One region of the Bacillus sp. AFS031507 genome, then DNA from elsewhere that is predicted to be linked to it. Evidence: a T-box and tRNA genes for the amino acid it is inferred to sense, from the RefSeq annotation. Region 1 holds a T-box; the other regions hold tRNA genes.
The links. The T-box of region 1 lies ahead of argS (arginine--tRNA ligase). A T-box ahead of a tRNA ligase gene usually reads a tRNA of that ligase, here a tRNA-Arg.

Region 1 (9,911 bases):
GCATACTAGAAGTAATGTTTCAAAAGGGTATAGACAGATACCTGACCATAACATTGATCAGGGGGCAAGTATTGCCTCCAAGCATTATTGCCCCCTGGATAGGGAGGAAACAGAAGAATGTGTGGAATTGTTGGATATATTGGGAATAGAGACTCGAAAGAGATTTTACTAAAAGGTTTAGAAAAACTCGAATATAGAGGCTATGATTCAGCTGGAATCGCTGTAAAGAATGAGAACGGAATTCATGTTTTTAAAGAAAAAGGTCGTATTGCTGATTTACGCAGTATTGTTGATGAGGATGTACATGCACATATCGGGATTGGACATACACGCTGGGCAACACATGGGGTGCCAAGTAAAGGGAATTCCCATCCGCACCAGAGTACATCTGACCGTTTTACGCTCGTTCATAACGGGGTCATTGAGAACTACGATCTTTTAAAACAGGAATATTTATCTGACGTAACGTTTGAAAGTGAAACGGATACAGAAGTTATTGTTCAAATGATTGAGTTATTTGTTAACGAAGGTTTGGAAGTATTAGAGGCTTTCCGTAAAACGTTGACTCTTTTACATGGTTCATATGCACTAGCGCTTTTAGATGCAGAAGATAATGAAACCATTTATGTGGCCAAAAATAAAAGCCCGCTTCTTGTTGGTTTAGGTAAAGGCTTCAATGTTGTGGCAAGTGATGCAATGGCGATGCTGCAAGTAACTGACCAGTACGTGGAATTAATGGACAAAGAAATTGTTATCGTAACAAAGGATAAAGTAACTATACAAAATCTGAACGGTGAAATTATCAGCCGTGAACCATATACAGCTGAACTTGATGCTAGTGATATTGAAAAAGGAACATATCCTCATTACATGCTGAAGGAAATTGATGAACAGCCGCTTGTGATGCGCCGTATTATCCAAACATATCAAAATGAGCAAGGTGAATTAACCATTGATCGTGAAATCATCGATGCTTTAAACGGAGCGGATCGTCTGTATATTATTGCAGCTGGTACTTCCTATCATGCAGGACTTGTCGGGAAGCAGTTCATTGAGAAAATGGCAAAGATCCCCGTCGAGGTTCATATCTCCAGTGAATTCGGTTATAACATGCCGCTTCTTTCTGAAAAGCCGTTATTTATCTTCATTTCACAAAGTGGAGAAACAGCTGACAGCCGTGCCGTTCTTGTTAATGTAAAAGAGATGGGTTACCCTACACTAACGATTACAAATGTTCCAGGCTCAACGCTTTCTCGTGAAGCGGACTATACGCTTTTATTACATGCAGGTCCTGAAATTGCTGTTGCTTCAACGAAGGCATATACAGCACAGTTAGCGGTATTAGTTATTTTAGCTGAAGTTGCTGCCAAAAGCCGCAGCTTAGAAATTGACTTTGATCTTGTAAAAGAGCTTGGTATTGTTGCGAACGCAATGGAAGTTCTCTGTGATTCGAAAGAGCTTATTGAGCATATCTCAAGAGAGTTTTTATCCATAACTCGCAATTGCTTCTTCATTGGCCGTGGGATTGACTTCTATGTTGGTTTAGAAGGTGCCTTGAAACTTAAAGAAATTTCCTATATTCAAGCAGAAGGATTTGCAGGCGGCGAATTAAAGCACGGTACGATTGCTTTAATTGAAGAGGGTACACCGGTTGTTGCTCTAGCTACTCAAGAAAGTGTAAACATGAACCTGCGCGGAAATGTGAAGGAAGTAGTTGCTCGCGGAGCTAACCCATGCATCATTTCGATGAAGGGGTTAGATCGTGACGAAGATAGCTTTGTGATTCCAGAAGTAAATGAATTATTAACACCTCTGATCTCTGTTATACCAATGCAGTTACTTTCATACTACGCTGCCCTGCACCGCGACTGTGACGTTGACAAGCCACGTAACCTTGCGAAATCGGTGACTGTTGAGTAAATAAAAGTGTTAAATAATAAACTAAAGCTAAAGACTCGGTCCGGTGTTTTGGGATCGGGTCTTTTTCCCCTTAATGGATGAAGAAAAATAGCTAATCGCCGCCAATTGGGCAAACGCTATCGCCTGAGGAAATAGGCATTGAAATCCCTGAAAATGTAAGGTTTGTTCCGGTAGATTTAAAAAATGACTCCCTTCATGATCCATTGAAGAAAAGCGGCTATGATGAACAAAAATATACTTATTTTAGCCTGTTGGGCGTTGTTATGTACCTAGATAAAAAGGATTTCTATCAACTTCTATCTTCTGTTACGAAAATGTCTGTAAACGGAAGCTCTATTATCTTTGACTACCTCGATGATACTGCTTTTGATGACAGTATTGCCTCTAAGAAGCTAACCCAAATGCGACAAATTACTGCACATACAGGTGAACCAATGATTTCAGGCTTTGATCCGTTTGAACTCGATAGGGAGCTGCAGGATTGTAATATGTTACTCTATGAAAATCTTTCACCTGCTAATATCGAGGATATGTATTTTATGGGAAGAGAAGATGGACTACACGCCTTCGACCATTTTTATTTTGCTTATGTAGTTGTTCATAAATAACAGGAATCTTTAGACACCGTTCATTTGTTATGAACGGTGTCTTTTTACTTTGGTATTATAATCATCTAGATTCCGCTGGTCGATTGCCTACATGTAATTTGCGAAATTTAACATAGCTTCCAATTCGCCAAACGCAGATATACAGAAATGCCGATATCATTGTCAGAAGTGTAAATTCGATGTAATCCATACTTTTGAAATACTGACTTAAAGTTATGCGAATGACAATGATTGCGATGATTACATATTTAAACGTTTTATTTGGCTTTGAATAAATCAATCCATCTTCGCGGACCTCATATGATGTTTGAGTTAGCATAATCGCTCCAAACAATGTGCCGAGTAGACCAGCAATCAGCATTTCCCAAAAGACGGGCAGATGAAAGGGCTCACCTGGAATGTGCAGCAACTGACTGATACTAAACGAAAACATGACCAATACAAATAAAACAGGAGAGATAATACCGAAACCGCCTCTTTTGATTGGTCCTTTTCTTCCTTTCACTTTGAAAAAAAGAACAAGACCAATAATAACGAGGACAATTGCCATAATTATGATTGTTTTCAATTTGCTTCAATCCCTTTCGGAAGACATATAAATAATATTTTTATTGTATTGTTATCATAAGGGAAAATAACCTATGTACGGTAGTGGGAAATTTCATGCTTTTTAGTATGAGATTGTTCATGATTCTATGAAGAGCCCATGTTAGATGCGAGAAAGAAGATGAGTGTATATTTTGTTAAAAGTTCAAACATTAGTTATTTTATTATTCAGAAAATTATTGACAACAATAAATATAAAATGTTATTATTTTCCTCTGTGACTCAGGATAGATCAGGAGGGGATAACGGTTGATTCATCTACAAGGGATAAGCAAATCTTTCAAGGTAGCCCAGAGCCAGACAGGCGTTCGTCAGGCTGTGAAGTCTCTTTTTTATCGAAAACATACGGTTGTTGACGCTCTAAAGGATCTTTCTTTTTCTATTAAACCAGGAGAAATTGTCGGTTACATAGGTCCGAATGGAGCGGGGAAGTCCACCACAATAAAAATTATGAGCGGGATCTTGGTGCCTGACACCGGGAATTGCACGATCATGGGTTATACACCATGGAAAGACCGGGTGCATTATGTCCAAAATATTGGAGTTGTTTTCGGTCAGCGCTCACAGCTATGGTGGGATGTTCCGGTAATGGATTCCTTCGAACTCTTAAAAGACATCTACAAGGTTCCCCAGAAAGAATATCAAACTACGATTAATCTACTCATCGAAACGCTAGAACTGAAAAACATAATCAATTCACCCGTCCGACAATTAAGCTTAGGGCAGCGGATGCGCTGTGAAATAGCAGCTTCTCTCCTACATAATCCGAACATCTTATTTTTAGACGAACCAACCATCGGCCTTGATGCTGCTTCTAAAATAGCTGTCCGCCAATTCATCAAAACGATCAACAAGGAAAAGGGAGTCACCGTCATCCTGACCACGCACGATATGAATGATATCGAAGCGTTGGCTGGCAGGGTTCTTTTAATCGGAAAGGGGAGCTTATTGTACGACGGCAGTTTAGAGGAATTAAGAAAACAATTTGGTTCCCAGAAAACAATCACTGCTGATTTCCGCAAAAATGTAAATCCCATCGAGATCCCACATGCAAACGTGCTTTCATGGTCGCCGGAACGGGTCATCCTCAGCATTAATACGGAGCAGGTTAAAACATCGGAAATCATTACTCAGTTGTCCGATAAGCTTGAGTTGATTGATGTTTCGATTGAATCCCAACCGATTGAGGAAACGATACTCCAGCTTTATAAGGAGTACCGAATATGAGAGTGTATCTATCTGTTTTGAAGCTGCGGTTAAACATTGGCATGCAGTACCGGACTGCCGCATTGGCAGGAGTAGCTACTCAATTTTTCTGGGGTTTTATCTCAATTATGGTATTTGAAGCATTTTACGAATTTGCAACGAAAACTCCTCCTATTTCCTTAAAGGAATTAATCACCTACATTTGGCTGCAACAGGCCTTTCTTGTGTTCGTTACCGTCTGGTTTCGCGATAACGAGCTATTTGATTTGATAACAAGTGGTAATATTGCTTACGAACTATGCCGGCCATGTGAGCTCTATGGTTATTGGTATGCCAAGCTTCTGGCGCAGCGGCTGTCCAGTGCCTTCTTGCGCTGCTTTCCGATTCTAATTGTTTCATTCTTCTTGCCAAAACCATACAAGATGACACTGCCGCCAAGTTTACCTGCATTTCTATTATTCACATGCTCATTACTACTAGGATTACTTCTCTTAGTAGCGATCTCGATGTTCTTATATATATCCGTATTTGTGACCTTGTCCCCAATGGGATCGCTATTAATATTTGGTGTCCTCGGCGAATTTTTTGCTGGATTAATCATTCCTGTACCGCTTATGCCGGACTGGCTTCAAAAAATAGCTAATGTCCTGCCGTTTCGCTGGACGGCGGATTTCCCGTTCAGGGTTTACTCAGAACATATCCCACCGCATGACGCCATCATCGGTATCATCATCCAATTGATTTATATTGTGGGTCTTGTCTGGCTAGGGAGGTCGGCACTAAATAGAGTATTGAAGAAAGTTGTCGTCCAAGGAGGTTAACCAAAAATGAGAATATATTTTAAATACTTATTGATTCTCTTTAAATCACAAATGCAATACCGGACATCGTTTTGGCTATTATCGCTGGGCCAATTTTTTATTCCTTTTTCGATCTTTGCAGGTCTATACTTCTTATTCGAACGGTTTGGGCAAATAAAAGGATGGCAATTCTTTGAGGTAGCACTTTGCTTCGGGATCATTCATATGGCGTTTGCGCTGAGTGAATGCTTTGCCCGCGGTTTTGATGCTTTTTCCAGCTTGGTTCGGAATGGTGAATTTGATCGATTACTCGTTCGCCCTCGCAGTACGTTTATTCAAGTACTCGGGTCCAAATTCGAGTTTACGAGAGTCGGCCGGCTCCTTCAAAGTACGATTGTATTGGTCTGGGCCCTAATCCATCTCAAAATAGAATGGAGTATGGTAAAAGCAGTCACACTAATGCTGATGATTGTTAGCGGTGTGCTTATTTTTACAGGCATCTACATCTTGGCGGCCACCCTGTGTTTTTGGACGATTGAAGGACTTGAGGTGGTTAACATTTTTACCGATGGCGGGAGAGAAATGGCGCAATACCCATTAAATATTTATCAAAAGTGGGTAGCCCGTTTTTTTACCTTTGTAATCCCGTTTGGGACCGTGAATTACTTGCCGCTTCTTTATATTCTTGGAAAGAACAGTGGGAACGTCCTCCTATATATACTGATTCCTGTAGCTGGCAGCTTGTTTATCCTCCCGTGTCTCCTTGTCTGGCAGTTTGGTGTAAAACATTATCGCTCCACAGGTTCCTAAATCAAAAGCTGAGTTCTTATCTAATCCGGAACTCGGCTTTACTTTTGACCTATTTGGAAACCAAACCTATCTTATGGTATATTTAAGTAAATGACTGAAAAACTGAAATGGTCAGTAGGGGTGTGGACATGGCAACAGATAGAAGAAAGATGATTGTAGAAGCGGCAACAAAGTCTTTTTCATTATTTGGCTATAAAGCAACAACGATGGATCAAGTCGCAAAACTGGCCAATGTAGGCAAAGGGACGATTTATACCTTTTTTAAAAACAAAGAAGAATTATTCGAAGAGATAATTTCCACTTTGGTCAAAGAAATGATTGCTGAGGCAGAATTCGTCATCGAACCAGAGTTACTCTTCACAGAAAACGTGCACCGGGCACTTTATCGTTTATTAGAGTTTCGCGCTCAGCACCAACTGATGATTAAACTGGTGCAAGAGGAAGCGGAAATGGGGACTCTAGCGGTTTCGGAAATGCTGCAGCATGTTGAGGATGAAATCATTGCCTATTTAAGGCAGAAAATTGACACGGCTATCACGAAAGGGGCAATCCCACCGAACGACACCGAAATTACCAGCTTTCTTCTTTTAAAAATGTATATTGCCCTAGTTTCAGACTGGGAAAGAAATCATCAGCCGCTGAGCTCGGAACAAATTGCGGAAATCATGAAAGTATTTTTAGTAAAAGGTCTATCCAAATAAAAAAAGACTTGTGCGTACCTCTATACAAGTCTTTTAATTAATCGGTGCGTCACTAAGTGGCGCTACCGATTTCTTATTTTAAAAGATAAATATTTTTTGAAGCAGTGGCAATTTTTTGCCTATTCTTATTACTGCTTCCTGTGAGTTCTTCCATTAAACTTAAAAATGTTCCAAAAAGGTAATTAACCACGGAACCGGCAAGTATTCCAAATCCTAGTGCAGTTAAGAAATAAGTAGTATTGTAACCGTTTACAAATTGACCTAACAAAATAAGAATGAGCCCTAGACTGCTTCCAAAGATAGCTGTTTTCTTAAATGTAAAAATACTCTTTAAGTGTTTTTCCTGCATCACCATCAACTCCCTTGTAAGAATATTCTATCAATTGTCACAAAATTGTCAAACTTTTTTTAAAAATTTTGCTCTTTTAAACTTAGCTGTTGATTTCCTCTCAATGCGCTTCGCTTTCCGCGGGTACTAACCGCCTCCTCGGCGCTAACCGCCTCCTCGGCGCTACGCGCCTTCCGCTCCAATCAACGTAGGCTTTAAAATCAACAATGCCCTTTAACACAGCCTATAAATAAAAAAGGAGACCTAACAAATTAGGCCCCAGGTATTACTTTTTCTTCGCTAAGTTTTCTTGTGCCATTTTGACCAACTCACGGACCATGCTGCCGCCCAGCCTGCCGCCAACCTTACCGGCCTGTTCAGACGTGAGCTGACCATTATAGCCCTTCTTCAATGGAACACCCACTTCTTCTGCTGCTTCAAATTTCGCATCCTCAGGGTTCTCAGTATTCGCGACCTTCGCTTTCAACACATCCAAGCCATTGCGCGCCTCGGGGACAAGGATTTTATTTCTTCTTCTCGCCATAAAAAATCCCTCCTTTAGTTGTAGGATTACCTGAATGTAAAAAATAATCAACAATCACTGGAAAAATCCATTTTAATCCAGTATAATACGGATAATAAATTCGGATAAAATCAATGATAAAGAGAGTAGTTATCTATGATGTACCAGCGATTCAGGGGTGGTGGGAGCCTGAAACAGAACAGATAATGAAGCGCACTTTTGAGATGTGTACCTGAACTCGAGTAAGGTATGCCGGAGGATCCTCCGTTACAAAGGAAAGCTGGTTCTTTTGAACAATTAGAGTGGTACCGCGGGATAATAAACTCTCGTCTCTTTTAGTAGAGACGGGAGTTTTTTGTTTTTTTAGAGATAAAAGGAGGTATTAAAGATGAATTTTAAGCAGGAGCTTGCTGCCATTTTACATGAATTACTGGACCAAGAGATTTCACAAACCAATCTGGAACTGATGATTGAAAAACCTAAGAATCAGGAGCTCGGAGATTTAGCCTTTCCTTGTTTTACACTAGCGAAGCTAAAGAGAAAATCCCCCAATCTAATGGCTGAGGAGTTAAGTAAGAAGATTAACTCTCCCATTTTTGAAAAAGTAGAAGTGGTTGGAGCCTATCTTAATTTCTTCCTAAACAAAAAGACTGCTTCTGAAAAAGTAGTGAATGAAATCATCTCGCAAAAAGGGAAGTATGGTGCGCTTACGTTTGGGGATGGCGGTGCTGTCACCATAGACATGTCCTCCCCTAATATTGCTAAACCCTTTTCAATGGGGCATTTGCGGTCAACGGTGATTGGCAACTCGCTCGCATTAATTGTCGAGAAATGTGGTTACAAGCCGATTAAAATCAATCATCTCGGTGACTGGGGGACACAGTTCGGGAAGCTGATCACTGCCTATCAATTATGGGGAGATGCCGAAAAGGTCAAGCAGAATCCGATTAAAGAGCTATTAACCCTGTATATAAAATTTCACAAAGAAGCGGAGACGAATCCAAGCCTTGAAGACCAAGGGCGCAGCTGGTTTAAAAGGCTAGAAGACGGAGACGAACAAGCATTAAAACTCTGGAAATGGTTTCGTGATGAGTCATTAAAAGAGTTTTCGCGAATATATCAGTTAATGAATGTCGAATTTGACTCTTATGCCGGCGAAGCCTTTTATAATGACAAAATGGAGCGTGTCGTCAAGCTTCTTGAAGAAAAACAGCTATTGGTCGAATCCGAGCAGGCACAGGTGGTCGAGCTCACCGAAGAACAGCTGCCGCCATGCCTGATCAAAAAATCTGATGGGGCAACGCTGTATGCGACCCGAGATTTAGCGGCGGCTCTTTATCGCCAGGAGGAATACCAATTTGTCCTATCCCTATATGTGGTTGGCCATGAACAAAGCCTCCACTTCAAACAGTTAATGGCTGTGTTAGCAAATATGGGCTACGATTGGTCGAAACAAATGCATCATATTCCATTCGGATTGATGCTAAAAGATGGAAAGAAAATGTCCACGCGAAAAGGCAAGGTAGTTTTATTAGAAGAGGTCTTAAATGAATCAATTGCGATGGCGAGGCATAATATTGAAGTGAAAAATCCAAATCTCACAAACAAAGAGGATGTGGCTAAACAGGTCGGTGTTGGAGCAGTAATTTTCCATGACTTAAAGAACAATCGAATGAATGATATTGAATTTTCGTTAGAAGAGATGCTCCGCTTCGAAGGAGAGACAGGTCCCTATGTACAATACACCTATGCTCGTGCCTGTTCTATTTTACGAAAGGCGGATGTAAATGCGGAGTTAGGTGCGTTAACCTACGAAAATACTTGGGAGAAGGAGTGGAAGATAACCAGCCTTTTAATGGAATTTTCGCCAGCCATTAAAAGAGCTTGTATAAACTTTGACCCGTCCCAAGTGGCTAAATATGTTATTGATCTAGCACAAGCCTTCAATAAATATTATGCAGAGGTAAAAATCCTCGAAGACACTCCAGAACAGCAGGCACGGTTAGCGCTTGTCTATGCAGTAACGGAAGTTTTGAAAGAAGGATTATGTTTATTAGGGTTACAAGCTCCAGCTGAAATGTAAAAGGTATTAGTTTAGTAATCGGGTGCTATCGTATAAAATATAGCTATACAGTGAAAAGGGAGGCAAAGTGGGATGAGTGAATTATTATTTAAGCATTATGATTTAGCAAGGGATAGGTTTGTTAAAAGTGTTGATGCATTAGAAGAGGGGATTGCTGATGTTCAGCCGGAAGGGTTTAACAATACCATCCACTGGCATGTTGGCCATGTCTTAACTGTTGCCGAGCAATTTATGTTTGGCTTCCCGAAAAAATCAACCCAGCTGCCAGCAAACTATATGGAGTTATTTGCCTCTGGGACTAGTCCAGCTGCTTGGGACGGAGATGT
Region 2 (9,911 bases), on a different contig from region 1:
AAGCTGACAATGGTTAGAAAGCACGTTCATGAATAATTACAGAGTTTACATGTAAATAAAGTTGTTAGCTGCTTTTTTGTCTAAAATCTGACATTTTATGTACTCCTCATTCTCACTAAAATGTTCACAATCACAGTGTACATAAGGGTTCTCTTGACAGTGTGTTGGTCATTTTTTATGTTATTAACGACAATAAATAAAAAAGTAAGTGAATAATTGTTTTACGATCGTAATAAACAAATCTAAATTAGATAGCTTAGAAAAAAAAGACCCTTGACGGTCTAAGCAGAATGCATTAGGAAATCTCTAATTCTTTCGATAGAAATCCCTATATTTCGGGCTTCCAAAATTAGGTCTATCCATTCCATATCTAGTTCTTTTTCATTAGGTAAATTTGTATCCATCTATCCTCCTGAAATATTTTGATAGCTAAGCTACCATAGTGAAGAACCTTAGGCATGAAGCTTTGTAGCCCGTTCTAGATGTTTTCCTTTACTGTATTAAAGCTTTAAAGCTTATAAGAAAATAGTACCATATTTGTTTATTATTAAGAATGAGAAAATTTCGACAATATACGCAATTTTGAATTAATATGCTGAAAAGATTTACATTGGATTTTTTTTATCTACATACAGAACGTTCGTTCGTGTATAATGATAGCGAAGGAGTTGACCGTAATGACGATAAAAGATCGCGGTTTAATTAAATGGAATGCAACGTCCTTTATGCCGCAAGTATTCGAGCAGCAGCGCGAAATGTTCAAGGATCAAGAACGCCAGCCATGGCCGTTGCTAAGCGAATTCGATACGGAGGAGTTTGACCAGCGGATAGACTACGCGATAGAGTTCAAATTAGCGGTGAGGCTTACGGTATGGGAGGACGGCATTACTACGAAGATGACCGGACATATACATCACGTGGATCCTATTACGCATCAGCTACGCATTGAAATTAAAGTCGGAGAGTTTGAGCGGGTGGCGTTCGATAGTGTTGTCGGAGTTAAGGTCGTTGATTGATTGCTTTGCGTCACCTTAACCGGTGGCGTTTTTATTTGTACAAAAATTAAAGAAAGCCCTATGTTCAGGGCCCAATTGTCGTGTAAAGTATCGATAATTAATTCTTAGAGTTTTCCTCAATTTTATGAATATACACGACACCGCTCGTTACAACTGAACCATTTGTTTCACCGCAATGGGGGCAATTTATATACTCACGCTCTCTGCCTCCAGGGACATTCATTTCCGTAACTTGGAAATAAAACTCTTTTTCACATTTTTTGCAGTTCATCAAAAGACATCCCTCCGTGTACTTTTATTAGTAACTCAAAGTATACATTCGGCAAGTTGTAAGCGTTTTCCTTCTTAATATTATTCATTTGACGGAATTATAGAGGACATTACGAGTATACCTACCTGGGGTATATAATAAAAGGAACACGGTAGCAAGAAGCGCCCGGCGAAGACGACCGTCAATAAACTTACGTTTCATACGGTTCTAGCTCCTTCTGTAATTCAGCCGCAAGTGTCCTACGTTCACCAGTCTACGTCCTACAGCGTCAAAAACCACGTCCTACAGACTACAAAAAAAAACGCCATGTCACCGCATTGTCACCGTATTGATTGACGGATGACAAATCGCGATACATAGCGCTTTAATAACGATGATGTCCCAGAGAGGATTCGAACCTCCGACCTACAGTTTAGGAAACTGTTGCTCTATCCTACTGAGCTACTGAGACAAATCAAATAGGAACGTTATTTATTATAATTTGTTAATTCTAAAAGGTCAATAAAAAGTTGAGATTATTGAATTGGCAGGTCTCTCGCCACTTCGGTTTTTTTTGCAGTCTTCTCACGGAAAATCAACCAGACGATTATACTAAGCCCAATTAATAGACCTTCTAGCGATAAAATGTACCATGGATAAGGTCCTAAAACATCTAATAAACTCGCACTGTCCGGTTTATGACTTAAGAACATATAATTTCCGTCCACCAGCTTATTGATCAACATAATAATCGGCATTAACACATTCAAAAAGATACATAATTTTAATACTGACCATATCGTCGGTCGGTATCCCTTTGCCCATGTAAAATAAAGCGGCACCCAGATTTCCATCAAATGTGTATAAAAGAAATGGAAAAACCGAAAATGCGGGAAGTCATAATTTAATGATGGGGTTAATAACGCCTGAGATGCGCCTAATAATGCTGTGAATAATAAAATCTCATAGATTATTTTTTTCTTAGTTAGCAATAAAATGACGGTTAATATCAGACTGATGCTGCACAATTCTAATGGGATAGCGTGACTTACATCCCAACGTCCATTCACAATCATCCAAAAATGATAAGTCAATTCCATAATGATTAGCGAAATAGCGACCCCGATTTCAGTCCGTCTCCATTCATTAGCCTTCAATTTATCCCTAAACAGGAACAGGCAGACTGAAACTAATAGTAAGATAGAGATAATAACAAAGTGACTTGCAGAAAACATATCAAAATCAAAGTTTTTGTTACTGCGGCCAAACACTCCATCCATATTACCACCACCCCTGTATACAATATTCAAAACAATTATCAATTGTAAATTAATGCTAGTTTTACTTTAATAATTATATTCTATGGGATTTGCTTTTACTCCTCTTAAGAAATTTTAATTATTTCCTTTTTGATTATGATTAGGTTTTTTCTTCCTAATAAAGTCTTCTCGAATTATGGTATAATAATTTGTCGAAGAAAATCGAAAGACTTTATTTAGTGGAGGTCATTATGGCTGCATATACGCCGATGATACAGCAATACTTAACAATTAAGGCAGATTACCAAGATGCCTTTTTATTTTTTCGTTTAGGCGATTTTTATGAAATGTTTTTTGACGATGCGATTAGAGCTTCGCAAGAATTAGAAATAACTTTAACGAGCAGACAAGGTGGAAGCGATGACCGGATTCCGATGTGCGGCGTTCCCTACCATGCAGCACCGAACTATATTGAACAACTTATTTCAAAAGGCTATAAAGTGGCCATTTGTGAGCAAGTTGAAGACCCGAAACTGACCAAAGGGATGGTAAAAAGGGAAGTTGTCCAATTGATCACACCGGGAACAGTGATGGAGGGCAAGGGATTAAATGATAAAGAGAATAACTATATTGCCTCGATCACAAGCTTTGATGACCAAACCTATGGTTTTGCCTACAATGATATCTCAACCGGCGAAAGCCGGGTTACGTTATTATCAAATAATTTTGACGAAGTTTTAAATGAGTTAGCCGTATTAAGTGCAAAGGAAGTCGTTGTCTCTAGCAGTTTTGACGGAGAACTACAAAAAAAACTTCGTGAACGCGATGTATTAGCGATTTCGTTTGAAGATAATAGTTCAATAGATATCAATTATTCTCATTTACTTCAAGATTTGAATCAAGAAAAATTAAAGCAATCCATCGCAAGACTTTTTAACTATTTATACCGGTCACAAAAAAGAAGTTTGGACCATCTTCAGCCAGTTACTACCTATCAAATCCATCAATATATGAAAATTGATTACTATTCAAAGCGCAATCTTGAACTTACGGAAACGATTCGTTCCAAAGGAAAGAAAGGTTCATTATTATGGCTCCTGGATGAGACGATGACCGCAATGGGCGGCAGGATGTTAAAACACTGGATCGACCGACCGTTAATCAATCAGAATGAAATTGAATCACGTCAAACCATCGTAGAAGTCCTGATGTCTTATTATTTCGAGCGTCAGGAACTTCGTGAAAAGCTGAAAGAAGTTTACGATTTAGAACGATTAGCGGGAAGAGTAGCTTTTGGCAATATTAATGCCCGTGATTTGGTCCAATTAAAGCGTTCATTAATGCAGATCCCTTATTTGAAACAAATCCTTGCAGGCATGCAAAATGAAAAGGTGAGCCAAATTGCCGATCTTCTTGACCCGTGTGAAGAGATCACAGATCTATTGGAGCAGTCGATTGTTGAAAATCCACCGCTTTCCTTAAAAGAAGGCAATATGATTCGTGATGGATATAATGCTCAGCTCGATCAATATCGTGATGCCAGCCGGAACGGGAAAACGTGGATTGCCCAACTTGAACGTGAGGAGCGCGAGAAAACAGGTATTAAATCGTTGAAAGTTGGCTATAATCGTGTATTTGGTTACTATATTGAGATTACGCGGGCGAATCTGCATCTTTTAACAGAAGGTCAGTATGAACGGAAGCAAACCTTATCGAACGCAGAAAGGTTTATTACTCCAGATTTAAAGGAAAAAGAAGCATTAATTTTACAAGCTGAAGAAAAATGCGGTGAGCTTGAATATGAGTTGTTTACCGAAATTCGCGAAATTGTGAAGGAACAAATCCCGCGCCTACAGGCCTTGGCAAAAACGATTAGTGAGCTTGATGTCTTGCAGTGTTTTGCTCAAGTAAGTGAAGACCGGCACTATATAAAACCGCAGTTTTCTATGGAAGGCCGTGTCGTTGTAAAGGAAGGCCGCCATCCAGTCGTTGAAAAGGTATTAAACGCCCAGGAATATGTTCCGAATGATTGCTTCATGGACAGCGAGCGCGAAGTCATGTTGATCACGGGTCCGAACATGTCAGGGAAAAGTACGTACATGCGCCAAATCGCGTTAATCTCGATATTAGCCCAAATTGGCTGTAATGTTCCGGCCACAGAAGCGGTTCTGCCGATTTTTGACCAAATATTTACCCGCATCGGTGCCGCTGACGATTTGATCTCAGGACAAAGTACCTTTATGGTTGAAATGTTGGAAGCCAAAAATGCGATTTCAAATGCGACACAAAACAGCTTAATTTTGTTTGACGAAATTGGGCGCGGTACATCTACTTATGATGGAATGGCACTTGCTCAAGCCATCATTGAATATATTCACACCCAGATTGGGGCAAAGACTCTATTCTCCACCCATTATCATGAATTAACGGTTTTAGAGGAAGAACTGGATAAGTTAAAAAACATTCACGTCAGTGCGATTGAACATAATGGAAAAGTTGTTTTCCTTCATAAAATTAAAGAAGGACCGGCTGATAAGAGCTACGGGATTCATGTTGCCCAGCTTGCAGGGCTGCCGTCAGAATTAATCAGCCGTGCCAATGAAATATTAACCGCACTCGAGCAGTCTGATATCCAACCAGACAAGCCAAAAAAAGATGTGGTAAAAGTAGTGGAAGTAGTGGAGGTACAAGAACAACCTGCCCAACTATCTTTCTTTGATGAACCAAAAGAAGTGAAAAAGCAAGATCTGTCTTCGAAGGAGAAAAGAGTCATAGAGAAAATGAAGGAACTTGATATATTGGATTTAACACCACTTCAGGCGATCAACCTGTTGTACGAGCTTCAGAAAAAGTTAAAGTAGGGGGTGAATCCGAATGGGTAAAATTATTCAATTAGATGATGCCTTATCTAATAAAATCGCGGCCGGGGAAGTAGTCGAACGGCCTGCCTCTGTTGTAAAAGAGTTGGTTGAAAATTCGATTGATGCCGGAAGCACCGTGATTGAAATTGAGGTAGAAGAAGCGGGACTCGCCAAAATCCGCATTACTGATAATGGAAATGGCATCGAGGAAGAGGATGTTTTACTCGCCTTTCAACGTCATGCCACATCCAAAATCAAAAATGAAAATGATTTGTTCCGTATCCGGACTCTCGGGTTCCGTGGAGAAGCCCTGCCAAGTGTTGCCTCGGTTTCAAGGCTCGAGATGAAGACTTCTACAGGTGAAGGTGCCGGAAATCGATTGGTGATTGAAGGCGGCAAAGTTGAAACGTTTGAAAAAGCATCAAGCAGGCGCGGGACCGATATCTCGATTACTGATTTATTTTTCAACACACCTGCCCGTTTAAAATATATGAAGACGATTCATACAGAGCTTGGAAATATTACAGATGTAGTGAATCGACTGGCCCTTTCTCATCCGGAGGTGGCCTTCCGCCTGATACACAATGATCGCAAACTGCTGCAAACGAATGGTAATGGGGATGTTCGTCAGGTTCTGGCATCGATCTACGGTATGGGGATCGCCAAGCAGTTAGTTCCAATCACCGGACAATCGCTGGATTATAAAATTAATGGATTTGCTTCGATGCCTGAGGTAACGAGAGCCTCAAGAAACTATATTTCGACAATGATTAATGGACGATTTATAAAGAACTATCCATTAGCCAAGGCAATTCAAGAAGGCTATCATACCTTGCTTCCGATCGGCAGGTTCCCGATTGTGCTCCTTAATATTGAAATGGACCCTTTACTCGTTGATGTCAATGTTCACCCCTCGAAAATGGAGGTCCGCATTAGTAAAGAAGCGGAACTGAATGAGCTTGTCACTTCGATTATAAAAGAAGCGTTTAAATCAAAGATCCTTATCCCGACAGCATATACAGCAGTGAAAAAGGATGTACCGAAGGAAGAACAAACTTCATTGGTTCTGGATGAAGGTACAAGACCGGCAACTGATGAGAAAGAGTTTGAATGGAAACAACCAGTTGCAGCTGCAACTATCCAGGAGAACCGTCCATGGCTGGAAGTGCCTGTTGAGACACCTTTTAAAAAATTACCGAGTTTCCAGCGTGATGAAGCGACAGGTGGAAGAGACAGTTGGCAATCTATTAATCCATTTAGTGAATCAGATGATGAACCAGATGACAGTAATAAAGTGATTGTACCTAATGTGAATCCTATTGAGACAGGAAATGTTTCGGTCGAGAGCAGAGTTCCACGGCTATATCCGATTGGACAAATGCATGGAACCTACATTTTTGCTCAAAATGAAAATGGCCTTTATATCATTGATCAGCATGCGGCCCAGGAACGGTTGAAGTATGAGTATTTCCGGGAGAAAGTTGGGCAAGTCCAATCAGAACTGCAGGAAATGCTTGTGCCATTAACCTTTGAATACTCGACGGATGAATTTTTGAAAATAAATGAATACCAAAGTGAGCTTGAAAAGGTCGGGGTGTTTCTTGAGGAATTTGGACTAAATAGTTTTATTGTCCGTTCTCATCCACAGTGGTTCCCAAAAGGGGAAGAAAAACAAATCATAGAAGACATGATTGAACAGCTTTTATTGATGAAAAAGGTGGATATTAAGAAACTACGTGAAGAAGCAGCGATTATGATGAGCTGCAAGGCATCCATAAAAGCAAATCGACATTTACGAAATGATGAGATTCAAGCACTCCTTGATGATTTGAGGAAAGCATCTGATCCATTTACTTGTCCGCACGGCAGACCGATTATTGTGCATTATTCGGTTTATGAAATGGAGAAAATGTTTAAACGGGTTATGTAACTAAGAAGAACGTTCCTATTTTATTAGGAGCGTTCTTTTATTTTGAGTGTTGGTTAAGTGATTTTATTGAAAAGATGGATGGCTCTACGTGCCCGAAACCGAGGGGAAATAAAGAATCGGGTAACGTAGACATGCTATTCATGACAACCCAAAAGAAAAAAGCTGCAGAAAAGGATTTTTCTGCAGCTTTGATATTACTATTAATTTGAGTGCAATCTCTGGAAATGATCTTGCCGCCAAAGTTGCTTATTTCACAGCTACTGGGAGCTTGCTCATATACATTAGGGCCTTTCCAGTTCCTATGGCTACCGATTCTAGAGGGTTTGGGGCAAGCTGGACAGGAACAACTATCTCTTCACTTAGCCATGCCTCCATGCCATTCAATAATGCTCCACCGCCAGTCAGAATTACACCCCTGTCGACAATGTCTCCACTGAGCTCTGCTGGGCAATCCTCTAGGGTTGCACGAATGGCTTCTAAAATATGCAATAGTGCTTCCTTGATCGCCACACGAATTTCATAGGATGAAAGTTTAATCGTTTTTGGCAGTCCAGTTAAAAGGTCACGACCGCGGACATCCATGAAACGTTCTTCATGGTCAATGAGAGCAAAACCAATTTCCATTTTGATGTTTTCCGCAGTTCTTTCACCAATTAGGATATTATATTCTTTCCGAACATGTTGAATAATGTCTTCATCGAGGCGGTCACCGCCAATTTTAATCGAATGGCATGCAACTACCCCGCCAAAGGAAATAATCGCTACTTCAGTATTGCCGCCGCCAATATCCACTACCACATTGGCAACTGGTTCATCGACGGGTAATCCAGCACCAATTGCGGCAGCAACTGGTTCCTCAATTAAGCTGATTTTTTTTGCCCCCGCCTGTCTTACTGCATCTTGAATCGCTCTTCTTTCCACACTTGTGGAACCAGATGGAATACTAACAACGACATTTGGTTTACGCACAGCAAAACCAATCTTTTTGGATGCATTGCGCATAATGTGTTTTAGCAATTCAGTGGTTACATCATAATCTGCTATTACGCCATCCTTCATGGGACGAATGGCGACGATTTTTTCTGGTGTCTTTCCTATCATTTCCTTTGCTTCTGTACCAACAGCTACAACATTTTTTGTCACTGTATCAATCGCCACAACAGAAGGCTCATTAATAACGATTCCTTTATTTTTACTATAAACTAGTATATTTGCAGTTCCTAAATCAATACCAATATCAAAAGTAGATAACATATTATTTCACCTAATTTCCCTATTTTTCATTCAAAATAAGCTACGCGTTAGTCTACCATAAATTTGGGGGTAGAAAGCCTTTTGTAAATGAACCGTTATCCTTTTGTAAATTAACATGAAAATTATTCCTATTTGGGAAGAAAAATGGATAAAATAAATTCATGTCCAATTAACGGCATAGAAATGAACTTTTATGTATATAATAGTTTGATGTTCTACTGCTTTTAAAAATTATGATACGATAAAGGGGTGGAAGTGGAATCATAAACCTGCTTTCACTGAAAATGGGATAAGGCAGTGTGAAAATATTGGATTCAAAACAAAAATTATTAGTGATCATTGGACCAACCGCCGTCGGAAAAACAAAGTTAAGTATCGACATGGCTAAACGCTATAATGGTGAAATTATCAGCGGAGATTCTATGCAAATCTATCGTGGCATGGATATTGGGACGGCAAAAATCAAAAAGGATGAAATGGAAGGTATTCCTCACTATCTGATTGATATTAAAGAGCCTTTTGAAAATTTTTCCGTTGCTGAATTTCAACTCCTTGTTCGGGCTAAAATAGGTGATATTGCTAAAAAGGGAAAGCTGCCCATAATTGTCGGTGGAACAGGGTTGTACATACAGTCCGTCATATATGATTATCAATTTTCTGATGTATCAGGCGATGAGACTTATCGTCTTAAGCTAGAGGAAAGAGCCCAGAAAATAGGGAATGAGGCACTATATAAAGAATTGTTGGAGGTGGATCCAGGTAGTGCTTCACAAATCCATCCAAATAATGTAAGAAGAGTCATTCGCGCACTTGAAATCTTCCATCTTACAGGTAAGACGATGCAAGAATTCCAAAGCACTCAACAACCAGATCTTTTGTACAATACAGCAATGGTTGGTTTATCGATGGAACGCGAGAAACTTTATGAGCGCATTAATTATCGAGTGGATTTAATGATGCAGGAAGGGCTTATCGAGGAAGTAAAAGGTTTGTATCAAAGGGGTTTGCGCGATTGTCAATCGATCCAAGCAATTGGCTACAAAGAAATGTATGCCTATTTAGAAGGTATTGTACCTTTAGAAGCGGCTATTGAGAATTTAAAACAAAATTCAAGAAGATACGCAAAACGGCAATTAACTTGGTTTCGGAACAAAATGGAGGTATCATGGTTTGATATGACCAATGTGGAGGACACCTCAAAAAAAATAACGGAAATTTCACGTTGTGTTGAAGGAAAGCTTAAAGTAAAATCGAATACATATTAGTAGAGATAAAAGAGGAGGAAATATAAATGAAAACAACAATCAATATTCAGGACCAATTTTTAAACCAGTGCCGCAA
Region 3 (9,911 bases), on a different contig from region 1:
AGCTACGACTCCTGGCAGTGCTTTACCTTCCATAAATTCAAGGGAAGCGCCGCCTCCTGTGGAGATGTGGCTCATTTTGTCTGCTAAATTGAATTTTTCAACAGCTGCTGCTGAGTCTCCGCCGCCAATAACTGAATATGTACCTTCTGCTTCAGCAAGTGCTTCGGCAACGGCTTTTGTGCCGTTAGCAAATTTATCAATTTCAAATACACCCATTGGTCCATTCCAAATGACTAGTTTTGATTTTTGAATGACGTCACGATAAATCTCGGCTGTTTTCGGTCCAATGTCAAGTGCTTCCCAATCAGCAGGAATTTCCTCAATTGCAACTACTTTGGAATTAGCGTCTGCTGAGAAATCATCTGCAACGATAGCATCTACAGGCATATAGAAATTAACACCTTTTGCCTTAGCTTTTTCAATAAACGATTTTGCCAGATCAATTTTGTCTGCTTCAAGCAGTGATTTACCCACTTCATGGCCCTGTGCTTTGACAAATGTATAAGCAAGACCGCCGCCAATAATTAAGTTATCGACTAATTCTAAAAGATTTTCAATAACACCAATCTTATCCTTTACTTTGGCTCCACCGATAATCGCTGTAAATGGGCGTTCAGGATTAGAAAGTGCTTTACCAAGTACATCGAGTTCTTTTTCCATCAAAAGACCTGAAACAGCTGGCAGAATATGAGCAATACCTTCAGTTGAAGCATGGGCACGGTGTGCTGCACCAAATGCATCGTTTACATAAACATCAGCTAACTCGGCAAATGATTTCGCCAACTCAGGATCATTCTTTTCCTCGCCAGGATAGAAACGGACATTTTCAAGCAGTAGGACATCGCCTTCCGTCATTGTTTCAATCAACGCGTTTACAGAATCACCATAGGCTTCATCTGCCTTCTTTACGTCTTTACCAAGCAGTTCAGATAGTCTGACACCGGCTGGAGTTAAGCGCATTTCTTCGACTACTTTTCCTTTTGGACGGCCGAAGTGGCTGGCTAAAATCACTTTCGCACCTTGTTCCACTAAGTATTGAATCGTTGGCAATGCCGCACGAATCCGCGTGTCGTCCGTAATTTCACCATCCTGCATAGGAACGTTAAAATCCACTCGGCAAAATACGCGTTTACCTTTTACATCGACATCTTTGAGAGTTTTCTTATTCATAAAGGACCTCCGAAAGTTTGGTATGAAGAAAATGAATTATCTAAAATCAGTAAAAAAAGGGGAGGGGGGCATATACTCCCCGCTCCCCTTTGGAAAACCTTTGTAATGATCAACTTCTTATGATTGAAAACCAATCATCGTCCGTTCCAATATATTAAAGTCCTTTTTGTGCAAGGTAGTCAACAAGGTCAACAACGCGGTTAGAGTAACCAACTTCGTTATCGTACCAAGATAATACTTTTACCATGTTGCCTTCAAGAACCATTGTTGATAATGCATCGATTGTCGAAGAAACTTTAGCTCCGTTGTAATCAGTTGAAACTAATGGAAGTTCGCTGTATGCTAGAATACCTTTTAATGGGCCTTCAGCAGCTGCTTTTAATGCAGAGTTAACTTCATCAGCTGTTACTTCTCTGTCTAATTCTGCTACTAAGTCAACGACAGAAACGTTCGGTGTTGGAACGCGAATAGCCATACCGTTTAATTTACCCTTAAGCTCTGGTAAAACAAGAGCAACTGCTTTTGCAGCACCAGTTGAAGTTGGAATCATGTTTTCAGCTGCTGCACGTGCACGACGGTAGTCTTTGTGCGGCAAGTCAAGAATCTGTTGGTCATTTGTGTATGAGTGAATAGTTGTCATCATACCGCGTTTGATTCCAAAAGTATCATTTAATACTTTTGCAAACGGAGCAAGACAGTTTGTAGTACAAGAAGCGTTTGAAATAACATGGTGGTTATTTGCATCATATTTGTCTTCATTAACACCCATAACGATTGTGATATCTTCGTTAGATGCTGGTGCAGAGATAATTACTTTTTTAGCGCCTGCTTCAAGATGTTTCGCAGCATCTTCACGTTTTGTGAAACGACCAGTTGATTCAACAACTACGTCCACGCCAAGATCGCCCCAGCCTAATTGTGCAGGATCGCGTTCTGCAAGAACTTTCACTTTGTGCCCGCCAACTACTAGGTATTCGCCATCAACAGTAACATCTTCTTGTAGAGTCCCGTGAACAGTGTCATATTTTAGAAGATGTGCAAGCATATTTGCATCAGTTAAGTCATTAATTGCAACGATTTCCACATTGCTATTTCCTAAAGCCGCACGAAATACGTTACGACCGATACGTCCAAATCCATTAATACCAACTTTTACTGACATGATAAATTTCCTCCTTTAATTGGGTAAGGATGTTTTTTATTTTTAAAAAGGATTTACCCTTTTAATAACTTTCTCGCTGCACCTTCATCTGTGATTAAAATCGTCGATGCTGGTGCTTGTTTTAAGTATGCCTTGATGGCCTTAGCCTTGGAAGTCCCGCCTGCAACCGCGATGACATTTGGAATGCCAACTAGATCTTCTAACTGCAGGCCAATCGTTAATACCTTGTGAACAATTTCGCCTTGTTCATTAAAATAATAACCAAAAGCTTCACCCACAGCCTTGCTGCTTTCAAGCATACTTAGAATCTCAGGGTTGGTTTTTCGCCGTTCAGCCATTGTGATAGCATCTCCAATTCCATGAAGAACCATGCTAGCTGATTTAATTAGTTTTAATACTTCATGGATGTCAGGTTCTCTGATAAGCGATTCGTAGATATCTGTACTGACCTGATCAGGAACATAGAACACTCGATGTTTGGATTGGGTGTTTCTGGACATAATCGAACAAATCGTATTTGCCTGATTTTGAACATCCTCGCCTACTCCGCCTCTTGCTGGTACAAACAGTAATTCCTTTTGGGTAAGCTCTGGTGATAGTCTTTCTGCGACAGCAGCCATCGTTGAACCGCCAGTTACAGCAATGATATTTTTTCCGCTGAGAAGCTTTTTCATGCAAATAGCACTTGCCTTGCCAAGCTCACCTTTTACCATCGGCGATTCATCACTATTGCCAGGTACAATGATGACCTTTTTAATGCCCAGCTTGTGCTTCAATTCCAACTCCATCACATCAATACCCTTTAACTCACGCATAAAGCCTTCCAAGTCTTCAAGCAAATTTTTCCCTTCAGGTGTTAAACTCATTCCCACATTATTCGTGTAAATTAAATCTTGCTCCCTTAGGAAATCAACTTCACCACGAAGGACTCTTTCGGTATACCCGAGACTGACTGCTAAACTCCGTCTTCCTACCGGCTGCATAAAACCAATGTACCTTAGGATAGAATATCTCTTCTGTAGGACCTGCAGGAGGTCGGGTAATAATCTTTTTTGGATATCGATTAATGACTGCATGAATCTCATGCTCCTTTATTATATGTAGTTGGTCTCAAAATGTCCACCATAGACAAATTATGTCCCACTACATTCAAAAAAAATCACCCCTGCTACGTTTTTTATTGTAACAGGAGTGAAAATCTATTTCAACTATTAAAATTGGTTTTTTTTTCATGCAAACGGTTACTTATGTCAAATTTGTTAATTACACCGAATCCTGCTTCTACTCCGTCAATATAAACAACTGGAATCATTAAACCGTATTGTTCGGTTAATTCATCACTGGATTCAATATCAATTTCTTCTAAGGCAAACTCCCAGTCTTTGTTTAGCTCTAGAAGAGTAGACTTTGCCTTGTCACATAGCGGGCAGCTTTTCCTTGTATATAATGTGATTGTTGTTTGCTCCATCGTTTTTGTTCCTTTCATTCAAACCTTTTTCTTTTCGAAGAGGAGGGAATTCCCAATTGATCCCGGTACTTCGCGATCGTCCTTCTTGAAACCACCATACCTTCCTCTATTTTTAAATGTTCGACAATTTCTTGATCAGATAGCGGTTTTTGTTTATTCTCTTTTTCTATTAAAGTCGCAATTTTCTTCTTTACCTGTGTGGAAGATGTATTTTCATCATCTGAAACGGTTTGTATGGTACTTGTAAAAAATGTTTTCAACGCGAACGTCCCAATCGGTGTTTGCACATACTTTTCCCTGACTGCTCTGCTGACGGTGGATTCATGGATATCAAGTTCTCCAGCAACTTCCTTCATCGTCATCGGCACTAAGTATTGTGACCCTTTTTGGAAAAATGAAGCCTGTTTTTCAATGATTTTTGCTACAACCCTTGTCAGCGTCTCTTTACGCTGTTCAATGCTTTTTTGGATCCACTGGTAATCTTGGAGTTTATCCTGTAGAAAGCGGCTTACCTGTTGGTCTTGGTCTTTGAATTTATGATAATACTGCTCATTGAGGCTAATCCTTGGCAGCGATTCATCAGACATCCGTACGGTTAGTCCCTCGCTTGATTGCTCAACGATTGCATCTGGGATAATATACGTGGTTGCTTCTTTTCCTAAAATGGCCCCAGGCTTAGGATTCAATGTTTGAATTTGATCGTAAACATCTTGTATATCCTTAAGGGTTACCTTCAGTTCTTTAGCAATTTTCTTCCACTTCTTTTCGGCGAATGGAATGAAATGATCGCCGATTATGTTTTGCGCGAGTTCGTTATCTGGATTTAGATAATATATTTGCATCAATAGGCACTCTTGAAGGTTTCTTGCCCCGATGCCTGCTGGCTCCAGTGTTTGGATAATGGCCAAGCATTCTTCAACTGAATCTTCCATTACCCTTAGGTTTTTGGCGATTTCACTAAGGTCTCCCATAAAGTAACCGTTTTCATCTAAATTTTGGATAAGATGGCGTATCACACTTAATTGTTCCACCGATAAGTTCGTTATTTTTAATTGAGACAGTAAATAATCTTCAAGCGAAAATGGTTTGTCAGCTATTTGATCAATCCAGTCCTTTTCCGCTTTTTGGTGTTTGCGACGATTACGGTCAATGAGCGGATTCATTGGCTTGATATTGCCATTTTCAACCTGCAATAGGGGATTTTCAAGTGCCTTATCTTCTAAAAAAGCAGTTAACTCATGGGCAGAGTACTGCAACAATGCAATGGCCTGTGATAGCTCCTGTGTCATCGCCAATTTTAATGTTTGCTGCTGCCATAAACCGGCCTTCAAGTTCATTCGTATCCCCCCTGTTTTCTATTTTACACGATAGAGGGAATTTCGGGAATGAAAAATGATATTCGAGGATGGAAGTAACCCTTTTTGAGGCATAAAGCGAAGTGGTTTTGGGATGAAGTTTTGGTTTTGTGTCGATTTCCGGTGGTTTTGTGCCGATTTTCCGTTTTATGTGTCATTTTTGAAAGGTTTTGTGCCATTTTGGAAGTGTTTTGTGCATTTAACCTTTTATTGGAAAATCAGAACCTTTTTTCAAAATAAAAAACCCCCTGTTTAAAAAAACAGGAGGCTTTCATGATGCGCTCGGCGAGAATCGAACTCACATTTTAAGCTTCGGAGGCTTACGTGCTATCCGTTGCACCACGAGCGCTAAATTGTTGCGACTTACATATTATATGCCAGGTTCCTTCACATTGCAAGCAAAGAATTGGTTTAAAATAGTCAGAAATGGTTATGCTGGATTAGGGAAAGTTGTCGAACATTTTTAAAGAGGTATTGTTTGACCTTTATTGACCATCAGTGTATGATAACTATACATATTATTTTTATCTTTACAATCAAAGGAGGAAGAAAAATGAATTTGATCCCTACAGTTATTGAACAAACAAACCGGGGCGAGCGTGCTTATGACATTTATTCCCGTCTGTTAAAAGACCGGATTATTATGCTTGGTAGTGCGATCGATGACCATGTGGCGAACAGCATTGTAGCACAATTATTATTCCTTGAAGCGGATAACCCTGAAAAAGATATTTCTTTATATATCAACAGCCCAGGCGGCAGCATCACCGCAGGTATGGCTATTTTTGATACAATGCAATTCATCAAACCAAAGGTACAAACTATTTGTATCGGTATGGCTGCATCCATGGGTGCATTCTTGCTAGCAGCAGGTGAAAAAGGCAAGCGTTATGCGCTTCCAAATGCTGAAGTCATGATTCACCAGCCACTAGGCGGTGCACAAGGACAAGCAACTGAAATCGAAATTGCTGCAAAGCGTATCCTTTTCCTTCGCGAAAAATTAAATGGAATTTTAGCAGAACGGACTGGACAGTCGCTTGAAGTAATCAGCAAAGATACAGACCGCGACAACTTCATGACAGCAGAACGTGCAAAAGAATACGGTCTGATCGACCATATCATCACTCGTAATTTAATCGAAGATGAGAAAAATAAAAACAAATAAGTACAAAGAAGCAATCGGCATCCAGCCGGTTGTTTTTTTTATTAAAAACAAAAAAGACCGGTTCCAATTGGCTCCGGTCCTCTTTCAGATCAATGTTCTTTTTGGATAAAATCAGCTAACGCTTCAATAGCAGATGCTTCATCATCGCCATCTGCTACAATATCAATCATGACACCTGAACCAACAGCCAAGCTCATTAAGCCCATTATGCTCTTTGCATTTACTTTCTTGCCATCCTTCTCTAGGAAAATATCCGCAGAAAATCGGTTGGCTTCCTGAACAAAAAGAGCCGCAGGTCGTGCTTGAAGACCCGTTTTTAATTTTACTTCCACTTGTTTCACTAACATTACACAATTCCTCCTCTAGGTTTTTTACTCTATTTTTCTTGGAGCTTTGTACATAATTATTATCTTCAGGTTAGTCTTTACTCGATACATGTTATGTTTTTCACATGTTATCTTGTTATTGTACTAAAGGATTATCTACCCTCGAGTAACCATATCCCCTGCGCGCAATTTCTCAGCAATCGCATCAATTTTTCTCAAGCGATGATTAATCCCTGATTTACTGATCGCACCACCGGAAACCATTTCCCCCAATTCCTTAAGGGTCACATCGGTATAATTCAAACGGAGTTCGGCAATTTCTCTCAACTTTTCTGGTAAAATTTGCAGCCCGACCGTTGCATTAATATAGCGGATATTCTCTACCTGCCGAATCGAAGCACCGATCGTTTTATTAAGATTGGCGGTCTCACAGTTTACAAGGCGATTGACTGAATTCCGCATATCTCGAACAATCCTTACGTCTTCGAAGCGGAGAAGGGCGTTATGGGCACCTGCAACATTTAAAAACTCGGTAATCTTTTCCGCTTCTTTTAAATAGGTGATATACCCTTTTTTGCGCTCGAGAGTTTTGCTATTTAGTCCAAATGTATTCATCAATTCGCATAAAGAGTCATTATGTTCTTTATAGAGCGAAAAAATTTCCAAATGATACGAAGATGTTTCCGGGTTATTGACGGAACCGCCAGCTAGAAATGCACCGCGTAGATAAGAACGCTTACAACATTTCTTTTTTACAAGTTCTGGTGAAATATCATGGATGATGGTAAAACCCTCACCAATAATTTTTGTATCCTCGAGAATTTCTTTAGCCTGATGGGATAATCGGACAATATAGACGTTGTTCTTTTTCAGACGCATCTTTTTCCGAACAAGCAATTCTACTTGGACATCGTAACTCTTTTTTAATAATGTGTAGATTCTTCTGGCAATCGCAGCATTTTCGGTTTGAATATCAACAACTAACTTACGATTTGAGAATGAAAGGGAACCATTCATCCGGATTAAAGCGGATAGTTCCGCTTGAATGCAGCATGTTTTCACTTCCAAGTTAGTTAATTCTTTTTTCGTTTCCGAAGCGAAAGACATCCCTTCACCCCCCTAAAAAAAACAAAGCGTTTTTAGTAAGTACTATATTTACGTTTCATAACGCTTTTTGGTTTCAATTAAAAGCAAATTATATAAAATTTTTGCAACCTTTTTCGGATCATGTCTTAGCGCACCATTTTCCTGATAAGCGATGTCTGCATGAACGACTTCTAGTCCTAATTCAAAAAGGCGCGGCAGATCATATAGAACAGGGTCAGCCAGTTCTTCATTATATCGTAGCTGAATATCCTGTGGTATCTCTTCATTATTTACAAGAATCGTATTAATAAAAGCACAGCTCATATGATCATATAAGGCCTTTACATGATCACTCGCAGTAAAGCCATGGGTTTCCCCAGCCTGGGTCATCAAATTACAAATATACACCTTTTTAGCGTGTGACCGGCACAACTCCTCCCCGATTCTTGGAACTAGGAGGTTTGGCAGAATACTTGTATATAGGCTCCCTGGCCCAATGATGATTAAATCAGCCTGACGGATGGCTTGAATGGTCTCTGGTAAGGGACGAATATTTTCCGGCGTCATAAACACTTTTTTAATTCTCTTACCCGAGTATGGAATTTTCGATTCCCCTGAGACAATCGTTCCGTCTTCCATTTCAGCATGAAGGACGACACTCTGATTTGCTGCAGGCAGGACTTTACCATGAACATTTAAGATCTTACTCATTTCCTGAATCGCGTGAACAAAATTACCCGTGATTGAGGTCATTGCCGCCAAGATTAAATTTCCAAGCGAGTGTCCGGAAAGCTCATTCGATGTTTTAAACCGATGTTGAAACATTTCTTCAACGAGCGGTTCGACGTCTGATAAGGATGCTAACACATTGCGAATATCTCCAGGAGGTGGAATATGCAAGTCCTCACGCAAGCGTCCTGAACTGCCGCCGTCATCCGCGACTGTCACAATGGCGGTAATATCCACAGGAAACTGTTTTAATCCACGCAATAAAACTGGCAATCCTGTTCCCCCGCCAATGACGACAATTCGAGGCTGTCCGTAAATGCTCATGTTGTTTTTTCCTTTCTCCTCTCAATGTCACGATGGGATATACATGTCTTATAGTCTTGTTGGAAAAATTTACCAAGATGTTCAGCAAGCGTCACTGAACGGTGCTGTCCGCCTGTACAGCCAATTGCAATCACTAACTGCGCTTTTCCTTCTCTTTTATAATGAGGCAGCATAAAAGAAAGCAGGTCGGTTACTTTTTCCAAAAACTTATGCGTTTCATTCCACTTTAATACATAACCGGAAACATCCTCATCAAGCCCCGTTTTAGGTCTCATATGCTCAATATAATGAGGATTTGGTAAGAAACGCACATCAAACACAAGGTCCGCATCAATAGGAATTCCATACTTAAAGCCAAATGACATGACATTGACAGTAAAGAGTGATTGTTTATTCGCCGTAAATTCCGTTAATATTTTCTCACGAAGTTCCCGCGGTTTCATCTGGGAAGTATTGTAAATTAATTGGGCCCTGCCTTTAAGTTCTTCAAGAAGTTCACGCTCAAGTGTAATTCCTTCAAGTGGCAGACCTGTCGGTGCTAACGGATGCGACCGCCTCGTCTCTTTATATCTGCGCACTAATGTTGAATCATCCGCATCTAAAAATAAGATCTTCGGGGCCACCCATGAAGTTTCTGCCAGTTCATCCAATGCTTTAAATAGATGATCAAAGAATTCTCTTCCTCGCAGGTCCATAACAAGGGCAACTTTATTCATCTTATTCCCGGATTCCTTCATAAGTTCGAGGAATTTTGGAAGCAATGTTGGAGGCAAATTATCGACACAAAAGAAACCTAAATCTTCAAAACTTTGAATGGCTACAGTTTTTCCTGCACCAGACATTCCTGTAATAATCACCATTTGAATGTCACTTGCAGCACCGGTACTCATTATTAATTCCCCCTATTAGTTAGCTTGGATCTAATCGATAACTGATTAGTTGAAAGTCTTTTGTATAAGTAAAAGTACCGTAAATAATTCCTTTTCCATGAATCATATAATCAAGAATATGATAATCGCCAGCAGCCATTGGCAAATTTTTCAATTGATCAATCATTTGCCATTCAAGCTTACCTTCCTCAGATTCGTCTAAATCGATGCCGTCCGCATCAGTTGCTACAAACGTA

Region 2: it encodes a tRNA-Arg, which carries the amino acid that the T-box ahead of argS (arginine--tRNA ligase) is inferred to sense. The anticodon was not compared.
Region 3: it encodes a tRNA-Arg, which carries the amino acid that the T-box ahead of argS (arginine--tRNA ligase) is inferred to sense. The anticodon was not compared.

What each region holds. Positions count from the first base shown of each region.
Region 1 covers NZ_NUOW01000033.1:23,412-33,322, reverse strand. The annotation lists gene glmS (glutamine--fructose-6-phosphate transaminase (isomerizing)) at 118-1,920, shown strand; gene COE25_RS24880 (class I SAM-dependent methyltransferase) at 2,025-2,528, shown strand; gene COE25_RS24875 (cytochrome c biogenesis protein CcdC) at 2,590-3,096, opposite strand; gene COE25_RS24870 (ABC transporter ATP-binding protein) at 3,384-4,361, shown strand; gene COE25_RS24865 (ABC transporter permease) at 4,358-5,161, shown strand; gene COE25_RS24860 (ABC transporter permease) at 5,168-5,950, shown strand; gene COE25_RS24855 (TetR/AcrR family transcriptional regulator) at 6,079-6,651, shown strand; gene COE25_RS24850 (hypothetical protein) at 6,725-7,000, opposite strand; gene COE25_RS24845 (alpha/beta-type small acid-soluble spore protein) at 7,266-7,523, opposite strand; T-box leader at 7,628-7,839, shown strand; gene argS (arginine--tRNA ligase) at 7,891-9,585, shown strand; gene COE25_RS24835 (DinB family protein) at 9,658-9,911, shown strand, end outside.
Region 2 covers NZ_NUOW01000013.1:25,193-35,103, reverse strand. The annotation lists gene COE25_RS12840 (anti-repressor SinI family protein) at 282-404, opposite strand; gene COE25_RS12835 (YolD-like family protein) at 678-1,016, shown strand; gene COE25_RS30745 (hypothetical protein) at 1,114-1,290, opposite strand; tRNA gene COE25_RS12830 (tRNA-Arg) at 1,665-1,738, opposite strand; gene COE25_RS12825 (YwaF family protein) at 1,803-2,546, opposite strand; gene mutS (DNA mismatch repair protein MutS) at 2,777-5,386, shown strand; gene mutL (DNA mismatch repair endonuclease MutL) at 5,400-7,316, shown strand; gene mreBH (rod-share determining protein MreBH) at 7,563-8,570, opposite strand; gene miaA (tRNA (adenosine(37)-N6)-dimethylallyltransferase MiaA) at 8,879-9,835, shown strand; gene hfq (RNA chaperone Hfq) at 9,862-9,911, shown strand, end outside.
Region 3 covers NZ_NUOW01000002.1:297,246-307,156, forward strand. The annotation lists gene COE25_RS03385 (phosphoglycerate kinase) at 1-1,170, opposite strand, end outside; gene gap (type I glyceraldehyde-3-phosphate dehydrogenase) at 1,325-2,332, opposite strand; gene COE25_RS03395 (sugar-binding transcriptional regulator) at 2,386-3,408, opposite strand; gene COE25_RS03400 (glutaredoxin family protein) at 3,537-3,800, opposite strand; gene rpoN (RNA polymerase factor sigma-54) at 3,815-5,137, opposite strand; tRNA gene COE25_RS03410 (tRNA-Arg) at 5,433-5,504, opposite strand; gene clpP (ATP-dependent Clp endopeptidase proteolytic subunit ClpP) at 5,709-6,320, shown strand; gene COE25_RS03420 (HPr family phosphocarrier protein) at 6,410-6,667, opposite strand; gene whiA (DNA-binding protein WhiA) at 6,803-7,753, opposite strand; gene COE25_RS03430 (gluconeogenesis factor YvcK family protein) at 7,802-8,785, opposite strand; gene rapZ (RNase adapter RapZ) at 8,782-9,675, opposite strand; gene COE25_RS03440 (NUDIX hydrolase) at 9,695-9,911, opposite strand, start outside.